DNA from 3 places in the Pseudoalteromonas sp. MMG013 genome. Region 3 is predicted to be linked to each of the others. Evidence: predicted binding sites of a transcription regulator. Region 3 holds the regulator's gene; each other region holds the start of a gene.

Region 1 (3,286 bases), on a different contig from region 3:
AAAGCAGCGAACAGTGAAACAGATAAAGAAACGGACTTAAAACTAGATCCGGTATTAGGCTTTAATGGAACTCCGGTTAATATTGGTGGTGATAATATTCAATTTGGTTTAGGTTCAGAGTCATCCTTTAAAGGTGACAGTAAAGCAAACCAATCAAATAGCCTATTTGGTAATATCTCTGTGAATGTGATGCGTGTGCTACCGAATGGTAATTTAGTCATTAGAGGGGAAAAGTGGCTTACTTTAAACACCGGTGAAGAGTTTATTCGTCTTGAAGGTCTCGTTCGAGCAGCAGATGTTGCTGCAGATAATACGGTAGAATCAAATCGGATTGCTAATGCTCGTATTCAATATTCTGGAAAAGGGCAAGGCCAAGAAGCACAAAGTTCAGGTTGGTTAACTCAATTCTTTATGAGTACGTTGCTACCATTTTAGGGCACAAATATTATGAAACTATGTCATCTATTCTTATCTGTACTATTGATAACGCTAGTACCAGTAGCGAAGGCTGAACGGGTCAAGGATGTAAGTATGGTGCAAGGCGTTCGCTCTAACCAATTAGTAGGCTATGGCTTGGTTGTGGGTTTGCCTGGTACGGGTGAATCAAGCCGCTTTACTGAACAAAGCTTTAAAGCAATGTTAAGTGGTTTTGGCATTACTCTGCCGTCTTCTTTGAAACCAAAAATAAAGAATGTTGCAGCGGTTGCGGTCCATGCTGACTTGCCTCCTTTTACTAAGCCCGGTCAAACGATTGATGTAACTGTGTCTTCAATTGGCAGTGCGGGCAGTTTACGGGGAGGTACGTTATTACAAACCTTTTTAAAAGGGGTGGATGGTAATGTATATGCTATTGCTCAGGGAAGTATGATTGTTGGTGGTCTTGGTGCCGAAGGCTTAGATGGCAGCAGGGTGGTCATTAATACGCCCACCGTTGGTCGAGTGCCAAATGGAGGAACTGTTGAACGTGAAGTTAAAAGCCCATTTACACAAGGTGATTTTATCACTTTTAATTTGAATAGTCCTGATTTTACAACTGCTAAGCGTCTGGCTGATACAATCAATAATTTGGTGGGTCCTAATAGTGCTAAACCGATGGATGCGGCATCTGTACGTGTAATCGCACCAAGAGACCCGTCTCAGCGAGTTTCTTATTTATCGACTCTAGAAAATCTGGAGTTTAAACCAGCAGATACAAGTGCAAAAATTATCGTAAACTCTCGCACAGGTACCATAGTGATAGGTAAAAATGTCAAATTACAGCCAGCAGCAATTACACATGGTGGTTTGACAGTGACAATTGCTGAACAACAAAATGTCAATCAGCCTCAGCCTTTGGCGGAAGGGGAAACCGTTGTCACTAGGCAAAGTATTATTGACGTAGATACGGACGATTCTCGTGCTTTTGTGTTTGATCCAGGCATTAGTCTAGATGATTTAGTGCGCGCTATTAATGAAGTAGGCGCAGCTCCTGGCGATTTAATGGCCATTCTAGAAGCACTTAAAGAAGCCGGTGCAATAAATGGTCAATTAGTTGTCATTTAAAGGCTGATTATTAATCAATGTGTTAGCCCTAATTTATTAGGGCTTTTTTTTGGCTCGAATATTGCTTGATAGATGTTATGAATAGTTAAGTGTCATTAAGCCGATGAATACAAATCCGTTAGAAAAGCAGAATTTCTTTGATTTGAGCGATTTAAATAGCTTGAGAAAAGATGCACTGAAAAGCGGTGGCGATCCAAACGCCTCTGATGAAGCGCTAAAAAAAGCGGCACAACAATTTGAATCAATTTTCACCCAAATGTTGATGAAAAGTATGCGCAAAGCGAATGAGGCGATGGAAGATAAAAATAGCCCTTTTAACTCTAGCGGCGTTAAATTTTTTGAAGAAATGCATGATCAGCAATTATCAATGGATTTGTCCAGTAAAGGTAGTTTGGGTCTGGCAGACTTAATTGTTCAGCAGTTATCACCCAATGCACAGGGTTATACGCCGGCGTCAGTATTACGTACAGGTGCTGATTTTGAGAGTGATAGACGTGCTGCAGGGGAGTTACTCGATAAGCAACCTTCGCATGTGAACGCGACCTCATCTACTACAAGCGAAAGTGCATCATTTAACGATCCTGAGTCTTTCGTATCAACTATGTGGGAACACGCAAAAACAGCAGCTAAGAAAATAGGGCTTAATCCAGCTGTAATGGTAGCCCAAGCGGCATTGGAAACTGGTTGGGGTAAACACATTATTGCTAAAGCAGACGGTTCGAGCAGTAATAATTTATTTAATATTAAGTCAGACAAAGCGTGGCAAGGTCAAAGTGCCAAAAAGTTGACATTGGAATTTGAAGATGGATTACCGGTGAAAAAGCAAGCGAGTTTTCGTGCATACGACACAATAAAAGACAGCATGAATGATTACGTGGATTTCTTACAAGGAAACCCTCGTTATCAAGACGCATTAAAAAAAGTAGCGCAACCCGAGCAATATTTATCAGCCTTACAAGATGCCGGTTATGCAACTGATCCGCAATATGCAGCAAAAATAAAGAACGTACTTCAACGTAGCGATTTAAAAGACATGCTTACATCGTTGGTTCGAAAGGGAGTAAATTAAGATGTCGTTCAATTTAATGAATATTGGAACCAGTGGTATTAGAGCGAGTACAGAATTGCTGCAGACCACGAGTAAGAATATTTCAAATCTGAATACCAAAGGGTATATCCGTGAACGAACGGAACATACTACGATGATTGGAAATCAGGTTGGTCGTGGTGAAACTGTTCGCTTATTAAATGAGTTTGCTCAAAAACAATTAAACAGAGATATTTCAAATAAAACCTATTATGAGCAATTTGTCACAGAGGCCTCTCGTGTCGATACATTGTTTGCCGAAGACTCAAATAGCTTAAATAAGAGTATTAATTCTCTGTTTAATAATTTACAAGAAGCAATGAATCAACCATCTTCAAGAGTAACCCGCGGTTTATTTTTAACCGATGCAGAGAACTTGACCGAGCAAATGGATAGGTTGTCTGGCATTGTATTTGATCAAGGTAATATTGTTAATCAACAGCTTGACTTGTTTGCAAATGAAGCGAACAACCTAATACAGAAGGTCAGCGATTTAAATGCACAAGTTGCATCGTTAAATACTCCAACAGGTACGAAAGCGTCGAGTTCAGTATTAAATGAACGAGATCAAGCGATTAGTGATTTGGCTGAGCTGGTAGATTTAGAGACATTAGATGGTCCCAATGGTGAAAAGTTAGTATTTTTAGGCTCAGGCCA
Region 2 (3,286 bases), on a different contig from region 3:
TGTTATTAATTTCTTCTTGGCTTCTTGGTGCCATAGTTACGGTGCCCTCGGCATCTGCTTTCGCCAAATAATCAACCGCAACTGACACACTGATCCTGCGTATAACACCACTTTGTTGGCGCTTATGACTAATCGTGGTATCTAGTTCATAATTACGTGTTGCTTCTTTATGCGTTCTACTTGGATTTGCATTATTTCGCCCATTGCCTTGTCCAGCAACTTCAGGAATATTTGAATTAACAGGAGGCTGATTCGTCAACGCACCAGGGATCCCTACTGCCAGCCCTCCGATGTTATTTTCTTCGAAGGTTGTTTCACTTCTCACTGCCGGCAAATCAGGGTTAAAGCGCTTTTGTGTTTCTTCGATGGCGCTAAAGTCCATTGTTAAGTCAACTTGCGCTGTAAATTTCCCTAATCCAACTACTGGGATTAAAATACTGTCAATTTTTTCTAAGTACTCTTGCTCTCTTTTACGCTCTAAATCATACTCTTTACGAGAGCGAGCGGCCAAAGAGTCTTGAGAACCCGAGTTAAGTAAACGGCCGTTTTGATTTGTCACAGTTACTCGCGCCGGTTCAAGTCCTTGAACAGCTGATGCGACAATATCAACAATAGCATCCACTTCTTCTCCACCCAGAGAGCGGCCCCGTTTAAGCGTGATTACAACTGTTGCAGAAGGTTTTTTCTCTCTTCTTGCGAATACATTTTCTTTTGGGATAGCCAGTAAAACTTTTGCTCTGGTAATATCTTGAAGTTCTTCAATTGTACGCGCGAGTTGCTGCTCGCGACCGTGCTTTAAACGCTCTCTTTCTAATCGCTGGCTCACACCGAAACCCATATCTTGCATTAAAATATCGGTACCAGAGCTTGGCGACTGAGTAAAGCCATCCCGCGCCATTTTGAGTTTAATATTTTGGTAGTCATTTTCAGCAACCATGATGGTGTTGCCATCTAACTCATATTCGACCTTTTGCGCATCTAAAAAATCTAATGTTTGTACAAGCTCATCTGTTGGATACTGCCCTAAAGGACGCATGTCTGGTTGACGGGCCCAAATGATGATAAAAATTGCGATCGCCAAACAAATCGCCAATGCTATTACCAAAGTAACTTGACGCAACATATCAACGCCACTTAACCCACTCAAATAGCCTGATTTCTGTTCTTGTTGGTCTTCAGATCCGCCATCGCCTACAGCGCCATCGGATAAAGCCAGTTCAGTTGATTGATTCGTTGCCACAGTTACTCTCCACTACCCAAAAATTATACTGGCATGCTCATGATTTCTTTGTACGACTCAACAAGCTTATTGCGAACTTGCACCGTTGCTTCAAAAGCAACGGAAGATTTTTGTGAGGCAATCATCACTTGAGAAAGAGAGACACTGCGATCTCCCATCTCCATGGCCGTTACCTTAGATTTTGCATCTTTTTGTAAGCCACTTACAGTATTAATTGCATCTGATAGCAAATCACCAAATTGTGCAGAAGATGTAGCGGCACTTTGTACTGGCATGGTTGCATCAGGTTTATTACGTGTCGCCTCGATAGCGAGTGACTGCATTTCTTGATATAAAGTATTAGGTTGAATGTTCATGTGCTGATCCTGTAAATTTGTTACATACAGAACACTGCACTAATCATGCCAATTAATTATCTATAATAATCAATGAGTTAAATGGAGATTTGATAGTGCCATATTATTGACAGGAGAAAAGCCAGACAGCGCTGGCTTCCATTCATTAATAAAAATTAATCACGCCGGAAGAGCAATACCTAGATCTCGCATTTTAGCCAGCTTATAGCGTAACGTCCTCGGACTCATGCCCAGTACTTCAGCAACATCTTTACGCTTGCCTTGGTAACGTGATAGTGTCTCTAAAATAATCTGATGCTCTTTATCTTGTAGTTCACTTTTATAATCAGTACTTTCGCTTTGGACGTCTACATTATTAGAACGCTCTAACTGGTAGTTCAACTCCACACTCACGGTATTATCTATCAGTGTAGGTTCTGGTAAATCCATAGTTTCAGTGTTTTCAATAAAAATGTCTTGTGCGAATATCGTATTGCCCTGTAATAAAATGAGGGCTCGTTGCACAACATTATCTAGCTCTCGTACATTACCAGGCCAATTGTGAATTAGCAGTTTTTTCTTAGCACCATCATCAATCACAGGAGTTAATTTCCCCGACTTACTGCAATGTCTCGCGACCAAGTGCTCCGCCAATACAATAATGTCACCAGGGCGTTGATGCAGCGGCTTCCACATAAGCGGGAACACATTAAGGCGGTAATAAAGATCTTCTCTAAATGTGCCTTTCGCTACTGCTTCTTTTAAATCTCGGTTACTCGTAGCTAATACGCGCACATTTAACTCAATAGTTTTTCTTCCTCCTAATCTTTCAACTTCTCTTTCTTGTAAAACTCGCAGTAACTTTGCTTGTAGGCCCAGTTCCATTTCCGTTATTTCATCTAACAAGATAGTGCCACACTGAGCTTGTTCAAACTTACCTGGGCATGCTTGAATTGCACCTGTGAACGCCCCTTTTTCGTACCCAAATAAGGTTGCTTCTAGCATGTTTTCAGGTATAGCTGCGCAATTAATAGCAACAAATGGTGAATCTACTCGGTCAGACTTATCATGAATATAACGCGCGAGTACTTCTTTACCTGAACCGCTCGGACCTAAAACCATAACACTTGCATCTGACTTTGCAACTTTAGCTGCTAACTCCAAAAGCTGTAAACTTTGCGCGTCTGCTACAATCGGACCATCTGTTTCTTTCGTTTTCTCTGGCATATAACGACTAACCATATTAAGCAATACTTCTGGTGCAAAAGGTTTTGCCATATAATCAATCGCGCCTAAACGCATTGCTTCCACCGCGTCATCAATCGTCGCATAAGCAGTCATCATTAGTACAGGCAAATCAGGGTAATTTAATTTGATGGTACGCAGTAAATCAATACCACTCATTGTCCCCATTTGAACATCACTCACAACCAACGAGAAACGTTGCTGTTTTAATAAAATTACGGCTTCTTCAGCACTTGCAGCTTCTACACATTCAAGTCCAGCCAATTGTAATGTGTCTAACAATGCTTCACGCAAACCTGCATCGTCTTCAACGACTAATATAGAATGACTCATACAGCCTCCAATTGTTCCATATCAAATGAAATAGGTAACAACAAACTAAATTGTGCTCCTCCTTCCTCAATATTACTCACTTCGACCTTACCTTTATGAGAGTTTGCAACAGAGTTAACCACAGCTAAACCAA
Region 3 (3,286 bases):
ACGCTGATCGCCTAGAAGTGCATAGACGGGCTGAATTAGGAGAAAATAAACAACTGCTTGTCGCTACAGGTAATCCAGCGCGTTTTACCGAGACACAAGCTGATGGCACCGTATTAAGTGCCACGGCGAGTGAGGTTCGATATGATGTAGCGAATAAAAAGCTGACAATCAAAGGTGATGCAGAAATTAACCAAGCAGGCCAAATCATAAAAGCACAATCCATAATTTACGATATGGATAAACAATTAATAAATGCTGAAAAAGGTAATGAAAATACTGGCCGAGTACACACTATTCTTGTCCCAGAAAAAAAATCGAATAAAGAACAAGGCAAATAATAAATGAGTACTTTGACTGCAACCGCTTTGGCTAAAAGCTACAAAGGACGACAAGTCGTAAAAAATGTCAGCCTTGCCGTCGAGGCAGGCAGTATTGTTGGCTTGCTAGGCCCCAACGGGGCAGGTAAAACGACCAGTTTTTATATGATTGTTGGATTAGTGCCAAGCGATAACGGTACCGTAACAATTGATGACCACGATATCACCCTGTTACCGATGCACAGTCGAGCAAGGCTAGGCATCGGTTATTTACCGCAAGAATCTTCCATCTTTCGAAAGTTAACCGTTTACCAGAACTTAATGGCTATTTTAGAAACTCGTAATGAACTGAGTAAACCTGATCGAGAGCAAATTCTTAATGAATTATTAGATGAATTCAACATCCAACATATACGTACAAGTCAAGGTATGGCATTGTCAGGAGGTGAACGTCGAAGAGTCGAAATTGCTCGCGCTTTAGCCGCAAACCCAAAATTTATCCTGTTAGATGAGCCTTTTGCTGGTGTTGACCCAATTTCGGTGTTAGATATAAAGAAAATTATCGAACATTTAAAAAAACGCGGTATAGGTGTTCTGATCACAGATCATAATGTACGAGAAACACTTGATGTGTGCGAAAAAGCATACATAGTTTCACATGGTGAATTAATTGCATCAGGTACTCCAGAACACGTGCTTGCCGATCAAACTGTTCGAGATGTCTACCTAGGTGAACAATTCAGGCTATAGTTATAGTATCTAGGTAATTTTAATAATTGATTAATAGAAAGGATTGTTAGAGATACATGAGGCAATCGTTACAGCTGCGCATGGGTCAGCAATTAACCATGACACCCCAATTACAACAGGCTATCCGCTTGTTGCAATTGAGCACGCTAGATCTCCAACAAGAAATCCAAGAAGCCTTGGACAGCAACCCATTACTGGAAGTTGAAGAATCAGAGCATGAAAACGACAACGAAAATATAGAAAAAGAACATAAAGAGCTCTCGAAAGAAGAATCTAATTCAGACAGTATTGAAGAAGCTCCAGTCAGTGACTATGAGCTTGATGCAGACGCGGCTATGAGTAAAGACACTGTTAGCGAAGAACTTGCGATGGATGTCACATGGGATGAATACATGAGTGCTGCACCAGCAACAAGCAGCGGCCCTATGCCTGAAGACGAAAACATGTACCAAGGCGCAACCACCGAATCGCTCCATGAATACTTAATGTGGCAACTAGAACTGACCCCGTTTAGTGATACTGATAGAGGGATCGCTGTCGCCATTGTGGAAGCCGTGGATGATGGTGGTTTATTAACCTTATCGACCGATGAAATCTTAGAAAGCCTTAATGACGAGAGTTCAGAAGATGCCATTGAACTTGATGAAATTGAGGCTGTCCTGAAACGCATTCAATTATTTGACCCCGTCGGCATTGCTGCTCGTAGCTTGCAAGAATGTTTATGTATCCAGCTTAATCAGTTTGATAAAAGTACACCTTGGCTGGAACATACTAAACATGTGCTCACCGAACATATCGACTTACTTGCAAGTCGAGACTATCGAACGCTAATGAAAAAGACTAAGCTGAAAGAGTCCGATTTAAAAGAAGTCATGACTCTAATACACAGCTTAAATCCAAAACCTGCGGCCAGTATCATCCGTGAAGAGTCTGAATATGTCATACCAGATGTCTCTGTGAAAAAAGTGAAAGGCCGATGGTTAGTTGAATTAAACCCTGATTCAATGCCGAAAATTAGAGTCAATGATCACTATGCGGCGATGTCTCGCTCAATGAAATCAAGCACTGATAGTCAATTTATTCGCTCGCATTTACAAGAAGCTAAATGGTTTATTAAAAGCTTAGAAAGCCGCAATGATACGTTAATGAAAGTAACTAATTGCATTGTGCAGCAACAACAGGCATTCTTTGAACATGGCCCTGAAGCAATGAAACCTATGGTGCTAAATGATGTGGCTGAAATGGTAGAGATGCATGAATCCACTATTTCACGTGTCACAACACAAAAATATATGCACACACCTAGGGGCATTTTTGAGTTGAAATATTTCTTCTCGAGCCATGTGAGTACCGAAAACGGAGGTGAATGCTCTTCCACAGCGATTAGAGCATTGATCAAAAAGCTCATTGCCGCCGAAAATACTGCTAAGCCATTAAGTGATAGCAAAATTGCGGATATATTGGCAGAGCAAGGAATCAAAGTGGCCCGACGTACGATAGCAAAATATCGGGAGTCGTTAGCCATTCCACCGTCGAATCAGCGTAAAAGCTTGATATAAGACGTAATACCAAAGAAGGAAAATGCTTATGCAACTAAATTTAACTGGTCGTCACGTAGAAGTAACTGAATCACTAAGAGACTATGTCAACACCAAGTTTGCGAAGCTAGAAAGGCACTTTGATCATATCAATAATGTGCATGTGATTTTAGATGTTGAAAAACTCGTACAAAAAGCCGAAGCGACCTTACACTTAAGCGGAGCAGAAGTATTTGCCTCTACCGAGCATCAAGATATGTATGCTGCTATTGATGGTTTGGTTGACAAGCTAGACAGACAAGTAATCAAACACAAAGAAAAGCTTACTCGACATTAACCATGAAACTTAGCTCAATAATCAACAAGGACTGCAGTAAAGCTGCGGTCCTTTTTAATAGCAAAAAACGTATTCTCGAATACGTTAGCGAACTTACACATGAACAGTTACCCCACCTAGAACAGCATGATGTTTTATCTGCGCTCATGTCACGAGAGAAGCTAGGCAGTACTGGAATTGGTAAAGGCATCGCTATTCCACATGGCAGAATGCAAGGTATCGAACAAGTTTTTGCGATGATATTAGTTAGTAAAAAATCAGTTCCATTCGATGCCATAGACAATCGTCCAGTCGATATTTTTGTTGCACTCATTGTACCTGAAGGTGATAATCAACAGCATCTG

Evidence for each region. Region 3 encodes sigma-54, which starts transcription at its own class of promoters, with help from an activator protein. Its sites were predicted from a motif close to GTTGGCACGNNNNTNGNNT; they were not measured.
Region 1: flgJ (flagellar assembly peptidoglycan hydrolase FlgJ) is a predicted target of sigma-54. The motif match lies at 1,591-1,609, and genes of this name have one in related genera.
Region 2: fliE (flagellar hook-basal body complex protein FliE) is a predicted target of sigma-54. The motif match lies at 1,631-1,649, and genes of this name have one in related genera.

The regions. Positions count from the first base shown of each region.
Region 1 covers NZ_JAGJEE010000007.1:204,136-207,421, reverse strand. Annotated here, with positions in the region: gene flgH (flagellar basal body L-ring protein FlgH) at 1-435, shown strand, start outside; gene J8L98_RS09970 (flagellar basal body P-ring protein FlgI) at 448-1,542, shown strand; gene flgJ (flagellar assembly peptidoglycan hydrolase FlgJ) at 1,646-2,611, shown strand; gene flgK (flagellar hook-associated protein FlgK) at 2,613-3,286, shown strand, end outside.
Region 2 covers NZ_JAGJEE010000007.1:144,670-147,955, forward strand. Annotated here, with positions in the region: gene fliF (flagellar basal-body MS-ring/collar protein FliF) at 1-1,240, opposite strand, end outside; gene fliE (flagellar hook-basal body complex protein FliE) at 1,264-1,596, opposite strand; gene J8L98_RS09690 (sigma-54 dependent transcriptional regulator) at 1,756-3,153, opposite strand; gene J8L98_RS09695 (ATP-binding protein) at 3,150-3,286, opposite strand, start outside.
Region 3 covers NZ_JAGJEE010000005.1:55,211-58,496, reverse strand. Annotated here, with positions in the region: gene lptA (lipopolysaccharide transport periplasmic protein LptA) at 1-338, shown strand, start outside; gene lptB (LPS export ABC transporter ATP-binding protein) at 342-1,067, shown strand; gene J8L98_RS06900 (RNA polymerase factor sigma-54) at 1,124-2,626, shown strand; gene hpf (ribosome hibernation promoting factor) at 2,655-2,942, shown strand; gene J8L98_RS06890 (PTS sugar transporter subunit IIA) at 2,945-3,286, shown strand, end outside.